Linked DNA regions of Natronosporangium hydrolyticum. The protein of the gene in region 1 binds, or shares a complex with, the protein of each later gene. Links are inferred from orthologs where the notes say so. Each region holds a gene or a part of one and is shown in the gene's direction. Other genes may lie near its edges.

Evidence for each region. Proteins that work in one complex are often made in the same cells at the same time.
Region 2: the proteins of JQS43_RS02690 (region 1) and xseA are in contact, whole or in part, in a cryo-EM structure (PDB 8TXR), measured with the Escherichia coli proteins. The link is inferred for Natronosporangium hydrolyticum from one-to-one orthologs.

Annotation. Positions count from the first base shown.
Region 1 is NZ_CP070499.1:566,133-570,539, reverse strand. Bases 568-3,541 are described here. They hold JQS43_RS02690 (exodeoxyribonuclease VII small subunit), read left to right. Parts: upstream 568-1,909; coding sequence 1,910-2,173; downstream 2,174-3,541. Other genes in these bases: JQS43_RS02680 (DUF4245 family protein), read right to left, coding at 3,016-3,541; JQS43_RS02685 (isocitrate lyase/PEP mutase family protein), read left to right, coding at 2,166-2,981; JQS43_RS02695 (DUF3060 domain-containing protein), read left to right, coding at 1,167-1,613; cysC (adenylyl-sulfate kinase), read left to right, coding at 568-1,051. In the rest of the region: more of cysC, read left to right, coding at 1-567; more of JQS43_RS02680, read right to left, coding at 3,542-3,573; glpX (class II fructose-bisphosphatase), read left to right, coding at 3,576-4,407. UniProt on the Escherichia coli protein: Bidirectionally degrades single-stranded DNA into large acid-insoluble oligonucleotides, which are then degraded further into small acid-soluble oligonucleotides.
Region 2 is NZ_CP070499.1:4,539,100-4,542,606, forward strand. The notes cover bases 1-2,791. They hold xseA (exodeoxyribonuclease VII large subunit), read left to right. Parts: upstream 1-667; coding sequence 668-1,915; downstream 1,916-2,791. Other genes in these bases: JQS43_RS20460 (4-hydroxy-3-methylbut-2-enyl diphosphate reductase), read right to left, coding at 1-538; JQS43_RS20470 (glycosyltransferase family 2 protein), read left to right, coding at 2,019-2,791. Also shown: more of JQS43_RS20470, read left to right, coding at 2,792-2,966; pruA (L-glutamate gamma-semialdehyde dehydrogenase), read right to left, coding at 3,088-3,507. UniProt on the Escherichia coli protein: Bidirectionally degrades single-stranded DNA into large acid-insoluble oligonucleotides, which are then degraded further into small acid-soluble oligonucleotides.

The DNA of each region.
Region 1 (4,407 bases):
GCTCCACCGGCCACAGCTGGCGCAGATCGTCCACGCCACCCGTACGTTGCAGGCGCACCTGGTGGTGATGATCCCCACCGCCGGTCCGCCGGCGGCCGGCCTGTCCAGCGAAGCGCTGGTGCGGTGTGTGCTCGCGGCCGACGACCGGTTGCCGACCGCCACCGTGGTCACGGTGCCGTTGCGCCGCCGCGCCAACGAAATCCACGATGCCCTGATCCGGGCGCGGGTGGCCCAGTCGTACGGGGTCACCCACCTGCTCGCGGGCGGCCCCACGCTCTCGGGCGGTGGCCCGCGGGTGCTGGTGCCCCGGGAGCTGGCCTACGACAGTCGGGACGGGCAGTGGCGGGGGCGGGACGACATCCCACCCCGCAACCAGCGCGCCGCGCTCACCGCGACCGAGATCGACGACCTGCTCGACCGGGGCTTTCCGCTGCCCGAGTGGCACACCCCACCGGCGGTCGCCAAAGAGCTGGCCCGGGCCCGCCCGCCGCGCCGGCACCGGGGGGTGGTGCTCTTCTTCACCGGGCTCTCCGGCTCCGGCAAGTCGACGATCGCCCGCGGGGTGGCGGCGTCGCTGCGGGAGACCGGCGAACGGTCGGTGACCGTGCTCGACGGCGACATCGTGCGCCGCAACCTCTCAGCTGGGCTGGGCTTCTCCAAAGCCGACCGGGACCGCAACATTCAACGGGTCGGCTGGGTGGCGGCCGAGATCGCCAAACACCGCGGCATGGCGATCTGCTGCCCGATCGCCCCGTACGCCGCGCCCCGGACCGAGGCCAGGGCGGCAGCGCTCGCGGCCGGCGCCGGCTTCCTCCTGGTCTGGGTCGCGACCCCGCTCGCGGTCTGCGAGCAGCGGGACCGGAAAGGCTTGTACGCCAAGGCCCGCGCCGGTGAGCTCACGGGCATGACCGGGGTGGACGACCCGTACGAGGAGCCGGCGGACGCCGAGTTGGTGGTCGACACCACCAAGCTCAGCATCGACGAGGCGGTCGGCACGGTGCTCGGCTATCTGGAGGAGCACGGCTGGATCGAGACCGCCCGGGTGGCCTGAGCGGGCTGCGGGGATCTGCCTCACCCTTTCCCGGCGCACCCTGAGACGGCCGTGACCAGCGTGACTGGGGTAGCCTGTGCGGCGCGGGGGGCCGGTCGCACAGGAGGAGGACCTGATGCGGATCAAGACTGCCGCAGTGCTGGTCGCGGGGGCGCTGGCGCTGTTCGGCGCCGGGTGTGGCGGCGACGACGCAGCCGACGACCCGGACGCCCCCACCACGGCGCCGACGCCGGACCCAGCGGATTCGCCGGACGGTGACGCGGACGGCGCCGATGATGCGGACGATTCGGGCCAGGCTCCCACTGCGTTCAACGAGGAGACCGCCAGCGGCAGCTACGAATGCGGCGGCCAGGACGTCACGGTCAACAGCGAGACGGCCGACCTCGAGTTCACCGGGGCCTGCGGCATCGTGGTGATCAACGGCGACGACGCCGAGGTGATCATCGAGGAGGCCGAGATGATCGTGGTCAACGGCGAGAACGCGTCGGTTGTCTACGGCGGTGACCCGGAGGTCGTGGTGAACGGCGAAAACGCCTCTGCCGAGGCCGCCGACGCCGACTGACCGGCCCTGCGGGCGGCGGCCCGGGTCGACCTGAAGATCCAGAGCCCTGCAGCTGTACGACACACGGTGTGTCGTACAGCTGCAGGGTAGTTGATCACTCGGATGTCCTCGCTGGAGCCGGTCCATGCCCCGCCGGTACGGCACCACTGAATTGACCATGGGGTTAGGGACCGGAATCGGCTCCGACCATGTACCTAAGTCCATGATCGGCGCGGGTCTCGGCCGCTGGGGTGGGCGCGGGTCTCGGCCGCTGGGGTGGGCGCGGACCCGATCGGGCAGGGTGATGAACTAGCCACATGACCGAGCAGACTCCGGCCGCTGCCGCCCAGCCCCCCGGCGGCGCCGTGGTGGTGCCGCCCGAGTTGGCCGAGCTGAGCTACGAGCAGGCCCGGTCGGAGCTGGCCACCGTGGTGGAGCGGCTGGAGGCCGGCGGCGCCACCCTGGAGGAGGCGCTCACGCTCTGGGAGCGGGGCGAGGCGCTGGCCCAGGTGTGCCAGCAGCGGCTCGACGGCGCCCGCGCCCGCCTCGACCGCGCCACCAGCGAACCACCCAATGGTTGACCTCGCCGAGCAGCGCCGGGGGTTCCGGGAGCTGCACCAGTCCGGCACCTTCGTGCTTCCGAACGCCTGGGATCAGGGCTCCGCGCGACTGCTGGCGCAGCTGGGATTCCCCGCGGTCGCGACCACCAGCTCCGGGCTGGCCGCCAGCCTGGGCCGCGCCGACCAGCAGCTCCACCGCGATCAGCTGATCGAGCACGTCGCCGCGCTCAGCTCGACCGTCGAGATCCAGGTCGCGGTGGATGCCGAGCGCGGCTACGCACCGGATCCCGACGGGGTGGCCGCCACGGTGGAGCTGCTCGCCCAGGCCGGCGCCAGCGGTGTGTCGATCGAGGACTACGACCCGGTAACCGGGCAGATCGACCGGGTCGAGGTCGCGGTCGAGCGGATCGCCGCGGCGGCCGCGGTCTGCGACCGCCACGGCATGGTCCTGACCGGCCGGGCGGAGAACCATCTCTACGGCGTGGCGGACCTGGCCGACACGATCGCCCGGCTCAGGGCGTACCGCGCGGCCGGTGCGGCCTGTGTCTACGCCCCTGGTCTGGGCGAGCTCGCGGAGATCACCCGGGTCGCGGACGAGGTCGACGCGCCGCTCAACGTACTCGCCCTCCGGCAGGGGCCAGCAGTGCCCGAGCTGGCCCGGGCGGGCGTCCGCCGAGTCTCCACCGGTGGCGCGCTGGCCTGGGCGGCCTACGGGGCGCTGGTGCGGGCTGCGGGCGAACTACGGGACACGGGCACCAGCACCTTCCTCGACCACGCCCTGGCTCCCACGCTCCGGGACGCCGCCTTCCCGCCCGAACCGCTGGCGTGACCGCCGGCCTGACCCGGCGTGCCCGGCGGCGGGCTCAGTCGGGTGCGCTGGCGGCGGCGAGTTCGGCCAACTCCGCTTCGCTGCCCAGCCCTACCACCATGATCGTCAGCTCGGGTTCGAGCAGCACTAAAGCGTGCTCACCGCCAGCCCCGGTGTAGTACTGCCACGGCTCACCAGCGATCTCACGGTTGCCCGCCGGGGCCGCCTCGGGCGGCAGGTCGGCGGGGAGCAGCTCGTCGGCCGGCAGGGTGCTCTGGATCAGCTGCACGCTGCCGTCAGACGGGGTGACGTAGCCGATCCGGAGCGTTCCGCCGCCACTGGCGCCCGTCGTCGGCTCGGCGAAGGCCGCGCTGATCGGCACCCACTGCTCGTCGAGTTCCGGCTGCCCGGCTGCGGGCAGCCCCGCCTCCCGCGCCTCGGCCACCGCCGGGGCCGGGTCGACCGCCACCGGCTGAGTCCGACCGGTGAGTATCTGATACCCACCGATCAGTAGCAATACCGGCACCAGCAGCACCAGCAGTGAGATGATCAGATCTCGCGGCCGGCGGCTGGCTCGGGCCGGCGGCTGGTCGGTCGGTGCTTCATTCCCCACATATGCCAGGATGCCAAAGAGACTTGAACGCTGGCGGAGAGGTGGTCCCGTTGACCGAGCAGGCGCGTCAGCCACAGGATCTTGACCGCAACCTGGCGCTCGACCTGGTCCGGGTCACCGAGGCCGCGGCGATGGCCGCCGGCCGCTGGGTGGGCCGGGGCGACAAGGAGGGCGGCGACGGGGCAGCGGTGGACGCGATGCGCCGCCTGATCAACTCCATCCCGATGACCGGCGTGGTGGTGATCGGTGAGGGCGAGAAGGACGCCGCGCCGATGCTCTACAACGGGGAACGCGTCGGGGACGGCAGCGGCCCGGAGATGGATGTCGCGGTCGACCCGATCGACGGCACCACTCTGATGAGCAAGGGCATGCCGAACGCGCTGGCGGTGCTGGCGGTGGCCGAGCGCGGGGCGATGTTCGACCCGAGCGCGGTCTTCTACATGGAGAAGCTGGCGGTCGGCCCGGAGGCGGCCGATGTGATCGACATCAGCGCCGGGGTGAAGGAAAATCTCCGCCGGGTGGCGCAGGTCAAGCGCTCCGCCGTCTCCGAACTCACGGTCTGCATCCTCGACCGCTCCCGGCACAGCGACCTGGTCGACGAGGTGCGCGACGCGGGCGCCCGGATCCGATTCATCACCGACGGCGACATCGCGGGGGCGATCAGCGCCGCCCGGGAAAGCTCCGACGTGGACGTCCTGATGGGCATCGGCGGCACCCCCGAGGGCATCGTCACCGCCTGCGCGATGAAGTGCATGGGCGGCGCGATCCAGGCCCGGCTGTGGCCGCACGACGACGCCGAACGGGAGCGGCTGGCCGCCTCCGGGCTGGACCCGA
Region 2 (3,507 bases), 4.0 Mb from region 1 along the record:
TCTCGTCTACCGAGAGCGTGGTCTGCGAGAGCCAGACCACCTTTTCTGGGTCGGCGACGGTGATCTGGTCGGCGTGCTCCGGGCTCTCCACCAGCTGGATGTTGTCGGGTGCCTCACCCGCCGTGCCGACGACCTCTTCGTGGCCGGCGTGGCCGATCAGGAGGATCTCGTAACCCTCCTTGGCGAACCGCCTGGCTTCGTGATGCACCTTGGTCACCAGCGGGCAGGTGGCATCGATCGCCCGCAGCTTGCGCTCCCGGGCCTGCTCGTGCACCTCGGGCGCGACGCCGTGGGCGGAGAAGATGACGATCGCACCCTCGGGCACCTCGTCGTTCTCCTCGACGAAGATGGCCCCCTGCGCTTCCAAGGTGCGCACCACGTGCTTGTTGTGCACGATCTGCTTACGCACATAGATCGGGGGGCCGTAGAGCTTGAGCGCCTCCTCGACGGTCTGCACCGCCCGGTCGACACCCGCGCAGTAGCCGCGCGGCTTGGCCAGCAGCACCCGCTTACGGTCGGTCCTCTGGTCAGCGTCCACCCGACCATGGTACGGGCCGCCGCCAACCGCGGTAGTGCGGCCGGCTGATCCGGGCGCTCCGCGTCGCTCGTAGGCGCAGCGCGCGGTAGCTGAGCTGCGGCGCTGGTCGACCGGGGTAGGCTCAGCCAGGTGGCCGAGCCTACCCCGGAATCGTCTCGAAGCAGCCTGGAGCAGCCGTGGCCGGTACGGGTGGTGAGTCAGCGGATCGGCGAGTGGATCGGCCGGCTCGGCTGGGTGTGGGTGGACGGCCAGATCGCCCAGATTTCCCGGCGCCCGGGCGCCAGCACGGTCTTCCTCACCCTCCGGGACCCGTCGGCCGACCTCAGCCTCACCGTCACCACCAACCGCGATGTGCTCGACCGCAACGCGCCCAACCTGGCCGAGGGCGCCCGGGTAGTGATCCACGCCAAGCCCGCCTTCTACCCCGCCCGGGGCACGCTGTCGCTGCGCGCCGACGACGTACGCCAAGTCGGTCTGGGTGAACTCCTCGCCCGGATCGAGCAGCTGCGTAAGTTGCTGCGCGCCGAAGGCCTCTTCGACCCGGATCGGAAGCGCCGGCCGCCGTTTCTGCCGCGCCGAGTCGGCGTGATCACCGGCCGTGGCAGCGCCGCCGAGCGGGATGTGGCGGCGGTGAGCCAACGGCGCTGGCCGGCGGTGCAGCTGCGGGTGGTCAACGTCCCGGTGCAGGGCCCGACCGCGGTCCCGCAGATCATCGAGGCGCTCCGGATGCTCGACAGCGACGACGGCGTGGACGTGATCATCCTGGCTCGCGGCGGCGGCAGCGTCGAGGACCTGCTGCCCTTCTCCGACGAGGCGCTCTGCCGCGCCGTCTTCGCCGCCCGGACCCCGGTGGTGACCGCGATCGGGCACGAGAGCGACAGCCCGCTGGTGGACTTCGTCGCCGATCTCCGCGCCGCGACCCCCACCGACGCCGCCAAGCGGGTGGTTCCCGATCTGGCCGAGGAGACCCGGCTCGTGGTTACCGGCCGGCAACGGATCCGGCGGGCGGTGGCCGGCCTGGTGGACCGGGAGCAGCACCGGCTCGACGCGTACCGGTCCCGGCCGGTGTTGGCGCGACCGCAGGTCCTCGTCTCGGCCCGGGCTGAAGAGACCACCGCCTGGCGGGACCGAGCCCGCCGCTGCCTAGGGCACCGGCTCGACGCCGCCGCAGACGAACTACGCCACACCCATGCCCGGCTGCGGGCGCTCTCCCCGGCCGCCACCATGGCCCGCGGGTACGCGGTGGTGCAGCGGGGCGACGGCCGGGTGGTCCTCGATAGTGACGAGGTCACCGCCGGCGATTCGCTGCGGATCCGGCTCGCCGTCGGCGATCTCCACGCCACCGTCGACGCCACCCGGCCGGCCACCGCCGACTGAGTCGACCCGCGGCCTGCCCAGCGGGCCGCCGTACTGTCGAAATTGCCATCGAACAATGTCGAACCGGCAGTTTCGCCCTGGCCGGCGCCTCGTTAGGGAGGGTGTGATTCGGAGCAAGACGCACCGGCGGGTCGCGGCGTGGCCCTCGGTCGGAGTGGTCATCGCGACCCGCAACCGGCCCATGCTGCTCCGGCGGGCCCTCACCGCCGTCCTGGCCCAGGCGTACCCGGGGCCGATTCACGTCGCGATCGTGCATGACCAGGCGGAGCCGGACGTGGCGCTCGCCGCCGGTGGCGACCGCCCGGTCACGGTACTGATGAACCAGCGCACCCCGGGGCTGACCGGTGCCCGTAACACCGGCGTCTTGGCGCTCGCCACCGAGCTGGTCGCGTTCTGCCACGACGACGACGTGTGGGCGCCCGAGAAGCTGCAGGCCCAGGTGGCGGCGCTCACCGCCGCGGCCGGCGCGGAGGTCGCCACCTGCGCCACCGAGCTTGAGTACGACGGCCGGCGTACGCCACGGCTGGCCGGGCTGGACCGGATCGACCTGGCCGACCTGACCCGGGCCCGGCTCGCTACCCTCCCCTCGTCCACGTTCTTGATCCGGCGCGCCGCGCTGGTCGGCCCAGACCGAATCGGCCTGCTCGCCGAAGACGCGCCCGGCAACCAGAACCAGGACTGGGACCTGTTGCTGCGGGCCGCCCGGCGAGCCCCGATCGCGCATGTGGACGAGCCGCTGGTGCGGATGCTGTGGCGGTACACCTCGCCGTACAGCTACGAGTACACCACCAAGATCTCGTCGCTGCGCTGGATCATGGCCCGGCATCCGCAGCTGGAGTCTGGGCGGCCAGAGGCGGCCCGGGTCTACGGCCGGCTGGCCTGTTGGTCTGCGGCGAGCGGCAATCGGCGGGCAGCCTGGCACTGGACGAAGCAGACGGTCCGGCAGAACTGGCGGGAGCCCCGAGCGGCGATCGCGTTGGCGGCGTTGTCGGGAGCGGTCCGGATCGAGCGGCTCCTGGCCACCCTCCACCGCCGCGGCCACCTCGTCTGAGCACGTTCGCCCTCGTCCGGCCGATCATGAGCGTAGTGACCGACACACCGGGCGTGTCGGTCACTACGCTCATGATCGACGCAGCAGGCTCATGATCGACGCAGCGGGGGGCGGGTGAGGGTCAGCCCATGTGGGGATAGGTGTGGTCGGTCGGCGGGACGAAGTTCTCCTTGATCACCCGCGGGGAGACCCACCGGATCAAGTTGTGCCAGGAACCGGCCTTGTCGTTGGTGCCGCTGGCCCGCGCTCCCCCGAACGGCTGCTGGCCGACCACCGAACCGGTCGGCTTGTCGTTGAGGTAGAAGTTGCCGGCCGCGTAGCGGAGCACCTCGCTGGCCCAGTTCGCCGCCCGCTTGTCGTCAGCGAAGATCGCCCCGGTCAACGCGTACGGCGCGACTCCTTCGGCCTGGCGCACCACATCTTCGAACCGGTCGTCGTCGAAGACGTGGACACCCAGGATCGGCCCAAAATACTCGGTGGTGAAGACCTTGTGCTCCGGATCGGTGCACTCGACCACGGTCGGCCGGACGAACCAACCCTC